Regions from separate parts of the Paraclostridium bifermentans genome, predicted to be linked through region 1. Evidence: a T-box and tRNA genes for the amino acid it is inferred to sense, from the RefSeq annotation. Region 1 holds a T-box; the other regions hold tRNA genes.
The links. The T-box of region 1 lies ahead of KXZ80_RS01700 (valine--tRNA ligase). A T-box ahead of a tRNA ligase gene usually reads a tRNA of that ligase, here a tRNA-Val.

Region 1 (3,276 bases):
TAAGAGGCGATATGATTGAAATAGGATAAAACTACAGGAATGTAGTTTTATTTTTTTTGTGCTAATATTTTATTGAGTACAAACATATCTATTAAAGTACAGTGTTTAATTATAAAATTTAGCTATATTGATTGAAATAATTGTCAATAATAACTAATAGTATTTATTAAAATATAAAAAACAAAGGGGAAGTGGGGATGAAAAGAAAAATAAAACCTATTTTTTTAAGTGTATCTACAGTTGTATTACTTTTGTTTTTATTATTTGTTACATTTGATAAAATAATTGCTACATCAAGTGAACAAAATAATATAGATATAAAATTGCTAGAAAGTGATACGATGACATTAACTGACCTCATGATGAAAGCAAGTAGTGTAAATAATAGAGGACCGAAGCCAAAACCTGAGAAGGTTGCTTATATAACAATTGATGATGGGCCATCTAAATATACTGATGGAATACTATCTATTCTAGATAGCAATAACGTTAAAGCCACGTTCTTTATGATAGAAGGTAATATGAAACAACATCCAGAACAATTAAAAAGAATCGCTCAAGAGGGACACTCTATGGGATTTCACAGTGTAAGTCACGACATATCTGTACTATATAAAACTCCTGAAAATACTGTTAATGAATTTGATAAGTGCCAAGACACATTAAATAAAATTGCTAAAGTAAACTCAAACTTAATAAGATTGCCTTATGGTAGTAAACCTTATGCTCCAGAAGAATCATACAATGCATTAGTTGATGATGGATTTAAAATCTGGGATTGGAATTTGGATACGGAAGATTGGAAGGGAACTCCACAAACTATAGTAAATAATGTAAATAAATATTCGGATCAACATAGTGAAGTTGTACTTTTAATGCATGAAAAGGAACAAAGTGTTAAAGCTCTTCAAGGTATAATAAATCAATTAAAAGAAAAAGGATATACAATAATGCCAATAGAAGAAAGTGATATGCCTAAAAACTTTTGGGAACAAAATTTACGTAACTGAATATAATATTTATAAATATTGACAATAATAATGATGATTATATATAATTAAAAGATAAACAGAATATTTAAAAACTGAGAAAAAGAGGAGTATGCAAACTCAACTTACAGAGAGGGAAGTTCACCGGCTGAAAGACTTTCCAAGAAATGAATTGCAGAAGGTAGCTTTGGAGTTTCTAAGCTGAAAATAACAGTAAGCTTAGACGGTGAGAATCGTTAAATTTATTAAGTGTTATGTAGAGTTTGATTAAAAACTTTATATAAAATTAAGGTGGTAACGCGAGCTTTTCGTCCTTAAATAGGATGAAGGGCTCTTTTTTATGTATATAAAATAAAAAATAGGAGGAATTTACATGGAAAATACAAACTTACCAAAAACGTATAATCCAAAAGACTTTGAATCAAGATTATATTCAAAGTGGGTAGAAGAAGGTTTATTCAAATCTAAGCCAAACCCAAATAAAAAGCCATTTACTATAATGCTTCCCCCACCAAACATAACGGGGCAATTACACATGGGGCATGCTCTTGACCATACATTACAAGATATACTTATAAGATGGAAGAGAATGGACGGTTATGAAGCTTTATGGCAACCAGGAACAGACCATGCATCTATAGCAACAGAAGTTAAAGTTGTTGAGAGAATAAAAGAACAAGAAGGAAAAACTAAGTACGAAATAGGAAGAGAAGAGTTCTTAAAAAGAGCTATGGACTGGAGAAATGAATTTGGTAGAAAGATAGTAGACCAAATGAAACAATTAGGAGATTCATGTGACTGGGAAAGAGAAAGATTTACAATGGACCAAGGTTGTAATGAAGCAGTTACAGAATTCTTTGTAAAGTTATATGAAAAAGGTCAAATTTACAAAGGAAATAGAATAATAAACTGGTGTCCAGATTGTAAAACTACATTATCTGATGCAGAAGTTGAGCATGAAGAACATGATGGAAAGTTCTATCATATAAAATACCCAATAGCAGGTAGTGATGAATTTTTAGAAATAGCTACAACTAGACCAGAGACAATGCTTGGAGATACAGGTATAGCTGTAAATCCAGAAGATGAAAGATACACTCATTTAGTAGGAAAGCATGCTATACTTCCACTAGTAGGAAGAGAACTTATTATAGTTGCAGATGATTACGTTGATTTAGAGTTTGGTACAGGTGCAGTTAAAATGACTCCAGCACATGACCCTAATGACTTTGAAGTAGGTCAAAGACATAATCTTGAAAAAATAAACGTAATGAACGAAGATGGAACTATGAATAAATTAGCTGGTAAGTACGAAGGTATGGACAGATATGAGTGTAGAAAGCAACTTATAGCTGACTTAGAAGAAGCTGGATACTTAATAGCTATAAAAGATCATAATCACAATGTAGGATCTTGTTACAGATGTAAAACTGTAGTTGAGCCAAGATTATCAGATCAATGGTTCGTTAAAATGGATGAATTAGCAAAACCTGCTATAGACATATTAAAGAAACAAGATTTAGAATTTGTTCCAGATAAATTTGATAAAACTTACCTACAATGGTTAGAAAATATAAGAGACTGGTGTATATCAAGACAGTTATGGTGGGGACATCAAATACCAGCATACTACTGTCAAGAATGTGGTGAGGTAGTAGTTGCTAAAGAAATGCCAAAACAATGTAAATGTGGACATACTCACTTCAAGCAAGATGAAGATGTATTAGATACATGGTTCTCATCTGCATTATGGCCTTTCTCAACATTAGGATGGCCTAATAAAACAGAAGAGCTAAACTATTACTATCCAACAAGTGTACTTGTAACTGGATACGATATAATATTCTTCTGGGTTGTAAGAATGGCATTTGCAGGAATGTTCTGTATGGGAGAAACTCCATTTGAACATGTATTAATACATGGACTTGTAAGAGACTCAGAAGGTAGAAAAATGAGTAAATCTCTAGGAAACGGAATAGACCCATTAGAAGTAATAGACATGTACGGAGCTGATGCTTTAAGATTCATGTTAGCTACAGGAAACTCTCCAGGAAATGATATGAGATTCTATATGGAAAGAGTTGAATCATCTAGAAACTTTGCTAATAAGTTATGGAATGCATCTAGATTCGTATTTATGAACATAGATGAAGAAATAATGGATGGTGTTACTAGAGAATCAGTAGAAAAAAATATGACTTTAGCTGATAAATGGATAATTTCAAGAGCTAATAATGTTGTTAAAGAAGTTACTGATAACATGGATAAGTTTGACTTAGGAATAGCA
Region 2 (3,276 bases), 330 kb from region 1:
TTTATAATATATAAAACTAAAAGCTATGTTAAAACATTATATAATGTTTTAACATAGCTTTATTTTATTTTTATATTAATTTATCTATATTTAATTGACTTAAAATATCTTTTTTAACTTTAAATCTAATAGTTTTTAAAGGATCAACAACTTGGCAAACTTCTATATCACTAGTTAAACTCATTAGCATAACTAGATCATTTTTAGATAAGTTGCATTTAGGAAGTAAAATATCAAACATATCTTCGATAGCGATTTCATAAGCATCATCCAATGTTTCAGCAGAAGCTACAGTATAATAAGCATCTTCAGTTTCTAAGATAGGATTCTTTATTGTTAAGTTATCTATTACTTCAACTTTTACATCAACTAGAGCTCCTATTTCAGCTCCGCTTACGCCGATCTCACCATCACCCATAACAGCATGGATATCTCCAAGAGACAATAAAGATCCTTCTATTGATATAGGAAGATATACACTAGAACCCTCAGCTATAATCTTACAGTCCATGTTACCACCGTGACTACCAGGAGTTCCACAATTTATAGACTTATTATCGCTTGGGGCAACACCTATAACACCAATCATTTTGTTTAGAGGAAGTTCTAAATTATTAAATAAAGCTTTTTCATTTTCTATTTTTAAAATATTATGAGTCATAGTATCTAGTTTATTACCAAGAACTCCAACTCCAGGACCTGTCATGGCAAGAGCATTTCCTTTTAGTTCAATAGAATTTATACTAACTTTTAAAGTCTGGTTAGGCATAGAATTTTCTATGTATAAAGGTCCAGTTGCTGGATTTACTCTATCAAAATCTATACTATCCATATTGTCATCACTACATGTTATTTGGCTACACATGCAATCATGAGTTTCAAAAACTACATTGCTTCCTGATTTTACTTTAAGAACTGGATTATTTAAGCTTGAAAATGTAAATGTATGATTTTCTTTGTTTATGAAGTTCATAAATTTACCTCCTTTATTTAGTATAAGAATATTATATTACAAATAGTATTAATAAAATATTTTTATAATATAATCTTTAAAAAAATATAAAAAATTAACAAAATTACTAAATTTTGCTGAAAATTATGCTTAAATAAATGGATTAAACCATTGAAAAATAGGGTATTTAAATAATTTGCTTAAAAAAATTAAAAAATTTCACAAAAAGTGTTGACTAAAGTTAATAAAGCTAATATAATAGTATTTGTTGATACGGCAGAGAAAAAAGTCGAAACAACATCTCAGCAAAGATGATCCATTAGCTCAGTCGGTAGAGCACCTGACTTTTAATCAGGGTGTCCCGCGTTCGAGTCGCGGATGGATCACCATTTTTTTTGTAAGGCCCATTGGTCAAGCGGTCAAGACACCGCCCTTTCACGGCGGTAACAGGGGTTCGATTCCCCTATGGGTCACCAATATTTGGGATTATAGCTCAGCTGGGAGAGCACCTGCCTTACAAGCAGGGGGTCACAGGTTCGAGCCCTGTTAATCCCACCATATATGCGGCCTGGTAGTTCAGCTGGTTAGAATGCCAGCCTGTCACGCTGGAGGTCGAGGGTTCGAGTCCCTTCCAGGTCGCCAAACACACATTGCTAGTGTGGCTCAACGGTAGAGCAGCTGACTTGTAATCAGCAGGTTGTAGGTTCGATTCCTATCACTAGCTCCAAAAAAAGATGATCCATTAGCTCAGTCGGTAGAGCACCTGACTTTTAATCAGGGTGTCCCGCGTTCGAGTCGCGGATGGATCACCATTTTTTTTTGTAAAAATATAATATGGCCCATTGGTCAAGCGGTCAAGACACCGCCCTTTCACGGCGGTAACAGGGGTTCGATTCCCCTATGGGTCACCAGCATTTGGGATTATAGCTCAGCTGGGAGAGCACCTGCCTTACAAGCAGGGGGTCACAGGTTCGAGCCCTGTTAATCCCACCAGTAAACTCTTGGATTTTATCTAAGAGTTTTTTTGTGTTCAAAAAAATTATATAATCACAATGAGCTCACTGAAAATTGAGTTTTTATTATAAAAAGTTATTATAACTTAAGAAATATTTACAAATTATGTATAATAGTTATATAAACATATAAAAAATATATACAGGGGATATTATGATAGAAATAATTTTATGCGAAGATCAAGTAGAACATCAAAAAAATATAGAAAAAATTTTACAAAATATATTATATGAAAAAAATATTGATTACAATTTAAATATATATTCAACTGGGGAAGAATTACTTAATAATTATAATCAAGGTGCGGATATATTTATACTAGACATTCAGATGGACGAAATAACTGGAATGGATGTAGCTAGAAAGATAAGAGAAATCGATAAAAATAAACCAGAAATAATTTTTACAACGTCACTTATTGAATACATACAAGAAGGATATGAAGTAAGGGCTTATAGATATTTACTAAAGCCTATACAATATGATGATTTTAAGAAACATATTTTGAGCTGTATAGATGAAGTTATAAATAAAAGAGATAAATTTGTGTTAGTTGAAAATAAAAATGAAACTTACAAAATAAATATCGAAGATATAACTTATATTGAAATTCAAAGAAAAGATATGACTATACACACGGAAAATAAAATTTATGAAACTAAAATGACCATGGATAAGATTGAAAAGGAATTAAAAAATCATAATTTTTATAGATGTCATAAAAGTTTCTTAGTGAATATAAATTATGTAGAAAATATAAAACAATATGTAGCTATATTAGATAATAAAGAAGAGATTTTAGTTAGTAGGCATAGATTTAAAGATTTTAAGCATAAGTTTTTAAGTTCTTTAGGAGAAAAGTTATGTTAGATGTTGAATTAATGTCAAATATAGCTAGATTTGCAAGAGTATTTGTTGAGTATTTAATTTTTATTAAAATATTAAATTGTTTAGAAGTAAAAAAATACAAAAAAATTTATATAGATATCATATTTTTATTAATAGGAGCTTTAGATGCTACAATTATGTTTAATATGGCAACTCAATATTATGGTTTTATAAATAATTTAAAGTGGATAGTATTTATTTTATTTGCAAAATTAAATTATAAAGTAAGTTATTTTAAATCATTATTATATTACTTAACTTATACTACAGCAAATTATATAATCTCAGGGTTTATATTCGATATATCTTATTTTATTATAACAGGAGGTACACCATATACTTTAATTACATCAGAACATAATTTAACTATAATATTTATTATAGAAAATACAATTTCAATGTTTATAAATATGTGTTATATA
Region 3 (3,276 bases), 450 kb from region 1:
GGGGAGCGAAATTAAGTAGCGAAGTAGCTGATTTCACACTGTCGAGAAAAGTTTCTATCGAGATTAAAGGTGCCCGTACCGCAAACCGACACAGGTGGGTGAGGAGAGTATCCTAAGGCCAGCGAGAGAACTGTTGTTAAGGAACTCGGCAAAATGACCCCGTAACTTAGGGAGAAGGGGTGCCACGTTAGGGTTAACGCCCGAGGTGGCCGCAGAGAATAGGCCCAAGCGACTGTTTACCAAAAACACAGGTTTCTGCTAAGTCGCAAGACGATGTATAGGAGCTGACGCCTGCCCGGTGCTGGAAGGTTAAGGGGATCTGTTAGGATTTATCCGAAGCAGTGAACTTAAGCCCCAGTAAACGGCGGCCGTAACTATAACGGTCCTAAGGTAGCGAAATTCCTTGTCGGGTAAGTTCCGACCCGCACGAAAGGCGTAACGATTTGGGCACTGTCTCAACAACAGACTCGGTGAAATTGTAATCCCGGTGAAGATGCCGGGTACCTGCGACAGGACGGAAAGACCCCATGGAGCTTTACTGTAGCTTGACATTGAATTTTGGTGCTACATGTACAGGATAGGTGGGAGGCTATGAAATCGGGACGCCAGTCTCGGTGGAGCTATCCTTGGGATACCACCCTTGTAGTACTGAGATTCTAACCAGATACCTTGAATCAGGTATTGGGACACTGTCAGGTGGGCAGTTTGACTGGGGCGGTCGCCTCCCAAAGAGTAACGGAGGCGCTCAAAGGTTCTCTCAGCACGGTCGGAAATCGTGCGTAGAGTGTAAAGGCAGAAGAGAGCTTGATTGCAAGACATACAGGTCGAGCAAGGACGAAAGTCGGACTTAGTGATCCGGTGGTTCCGCATGGAAGGGCCATCGCTCAACGGATAAAAGCTACCCTGGGGATAACAGGCTTATCTCCCCCAAGAGTCCACATCGACGGGGAGGTTTGGCACCTCGATGTCGGCTCATCACATCCTGGGGCTGTAGTAGGTCCCAAGGGTTGGGCTGTTCGCCCATTAAAGTGGTACGCGAGCTGGGTTCAGAACGTCGTGAGACAGTTCGGTCCCTATCCGTCGCAGGCGTAGGAAATTTGAGGAGACCTGTCCTTAGTACGAGAGGACCGGGATGGACGTACCTCTGGTGTACCAGTTGTTCTGCCAAGGGCATGGCTGGGTAGCTATGTACGGAATGGATAAGCGCTGAAAGCATCTAAGCGCGAAGCCAACTTCAAGATAAGATTTCCCACCGTAAGGGTAAGATCCCAGGAAGACTACCTGGTTGATAGGTCGGAGGTGTAAGTGCAGCAATGTATGTAGCTTACCGATACTAATAGATCGAGGACTTGACCAAGATTATTTAATCTTACAAATGTTATTCAGTTTTTAGAGTACTAACTCTAATCTAGTTACTATAGCAAAGAGGATACACCTGTTCCCATTCCGAACACAGAAGTTAAGCTCTTTAGCGCCGATGGTACTTGGTGGGAAGCTGCCTGGGAGAGTAGGACGTAGCTAGGTTTTAAACAAGGCCCATTGGTCAAGCGGTCAAGACACCGCCCTTTCACGGCGGTAACAGGGGTTCGATTCCCCTATGGGTCACCAGTCGTGGGATTATAGCTCAGCTGGGAGAGCACCTGCCTTACAAGCAGGGGGTCACAGGTTCGAGCCCTGTTAATCCCACCATATATATGCGGCCTGGTAGTTCAGCTGGTTAGAATGCCAGCCTGTCACGCTGGAGGTCGAGGGTTCGAGTCCCTTCCAGGTCGCCAATTTAATAAGCGGGAATAGTTCAGTGGTAGAGCGCAACCTTGCCAAGGTTGAAGTCGCGAGTTCGAATCTCGTTTCCCGCTCCACTATAACGTGGGTGCATAGCTCAGCTGGATAGAGCAACGCCCTTCTAAGGCGTGTGTCCGGGGTTCGAATCCCTGTGCGCTCACCAATCGTAAAAGGAGTTTCACATTTGTGAAGCTCTTTTTTTTATATTAAAAAAGTATTTTATATATAAATTGAATATAGCTTGATTAATATAGTATAATACATATTGTAAGCAATTTAAGTATTATAAACAGGAGGAAAATACTGTGTTTAATATAGATTCTTTTTGGCAAGGTTTTGTTAGTTTAGCAAGTAATGTAAATATACCAGACATAGTAGATATAGCAATCGTTACCTATATATTTTATAAAGTATATACTTTTATAAAGGATACTAGGGCAGAGCAAGTTTTGAAAGGAATGTTATTTCTTTTAGTGGCGACTAAAGTCAGTGAAATATTTAATTTACATACATTATACTGGATGTTAGAAAATACTTTAACAGTAGGTTTGATTGCAGTCCTTATAATATTCCAACCAGAGCTTAGATCTGGACTTGAATATATAGGAAGAACTAAATTTACTTTTTTAGGTAAAAATAATTATACTATATCAGAGGATGAGCTTAAAAAAGATATAGAAGAAATAGTTGAGTGTCTATACTCATTATCAAGACAAAAAATAGGTGCCCTTATAATAATGGAAAGAGATACTAGAATAGGGGAAGTTATAAATACTGGAACTATAATTGATGCTGAGATATCTAGACAGTTATTAATAAATATATTTATACCTAATACACCTCTTCATGACGGGGCGGTTGTTATTAGAGATGGAAAAGTTAAGGCTGCAGCATGCTTCTTACCACTTACTGAAAGTAAGGACTTAAGTAAAGATTTAGGGACAAGACATAGAGCAGCCATAGGTGTAAGTGAAATTTCGGATTGTTTATCACTTATAGTATCAGAAGAAACAGGAGCAGTATCAATAGCTAAGTCAGGAAAATTATATAGAAATATGACTAAAGAAAGATTAACTAATATATTACGAAGCAATTTAAAATCTAGTGATCAAGATCAAGAAAAAGGCTTTTTAAAAGGTGGTATATTTAGATGAAAAATAGATTAAAAAATAATACTAAAATAAAGTTAATATCATTGCTAAGTGCATTAGTGCTATGGTTATATGTTATGACAGTAGAAGATCCAGTAGAAACTAGGACATTTAGTGATATACCTGTAACAATTACGAACATGAGTGTACTAGAGGAAAGAGGATTAACAATATATCCAAAAGAGGAATTACTTGCAGATATATCTATAAGAGCTAACTTATCTAGTTTAAGGCCTATAAATAGAGATAACATATACATTTATGGAAGGTTAGATGATCCTAAAGAAGGAAAAAATGTAGTGTATTTACAAGCTAATTTACCTGAACGTGTAAATAAGTATGA

Region 2: it encodes a tRNA-Val, which carries the amino acid that the T-box ahead of KXZ80_RS01700 (valine--tRNA ligase) is inferred to sense. The anticodon was not compared.
Region 3: it encodes a tRNA-Val, which carries the amino acid that the T-box ahead of KXZ80_RS01700 (valine--tRNA ligase) is inferred to sense. The anticodon was not compared.

What each region holds. Positions count from the first base shown of each region.
Region 1 covers NZ_CP079737.1:303,225-306,500, forward strand. The annotation lists gene phoU (phosphate signaling complex protein PhoU) at 1-29, shown strand, start outside; gene KXZ80_RS01695 (polysaccharide deacetylase family protein) at 198-1,010, shown strand; T-box leader at 1,078-1,308, shown strand; gene KXZ80_RS01700 (valine--tRNA ligase) at 1,363-3,276, shown strand, end outside.
Region 2 covers NZ_CP079737.1:3,277,035-3,280,310, reverse strand. The annotation lists gene KXZ80_RS15925 (acetamidase/formamidase family protein) at 71-973, opposite strand; tRNA gene KXZ80_RS15920 (tRNA-Lys) at 1,266-1,341, shown strand; tRNA gene KXZ80_RS15915 (tRNA-Glu) at 1,354-1,428, shown strand; tRNA gene KXZ80_RS15910 (tRNA-Val) at 1,435-1,510, shown strand; tRNA gene KXZ80_RS15905 (tRNA-Asp) at 1,518-1,594, shown strand; tRNA gene KXZ80_RS15900 (tRNA-Thr) at 1,605-1,679, shown strand; tRNA gene KXZ80_RS15895 (tRNA-Lys) at 1,689-1,764, shown strand; tRNA gene KXZ80_RS15890 (tRNA-Glu) at 1,789-1,863, shown strand; tRNA gene KXZ80_RS15885 (tRNA-Val) at 1,870-1,945, shown strand; gene KXZ80_RS15880 (LytR/AlgR family response regulator transcription factor) at 2,120-2,836, shown strand; gene KXZ80_RS15875 (ATP-binding protein) at 2,830-3,276, shown strand, end outside.
Region 3 covers NZ_CP079737.1:3,158,319-3,161,594, reverse strand. The annotation lists rRNA gene KXZ80_RS15215 (23S ribosomal RNA) at 1-1,357, shown strand, start outside; rRNA gene rrf (5S ribosomal RNA) at 1,408-1,524, shown strand; tRNA gene KXZ80_RS15205 (tRNA-Glu) at 1,534-1,608, shown strand; tRNA gene KXZ80_RS15200 (tRNA-Val) at 1,614-1,689, shown strand; tRNA gene KXZ80_RS15195 (tRNA-Asp) at 1,699-1,775, shown strand; tRNA gene KXZ80_RS15190 (tRNA-Gly) at 1,785-1,859, shown strand; tRNA gene KXZ80_RS15185 (tRNA-Arg) at 1,869-1,945, shown strand; gene cdaA (diadenylate cyclase CdaA) at 2,088-2,936, shown strand; gene KXZ80_RS15175 (CdaR family protein) at 2,933-3,276, shown strand, end outside.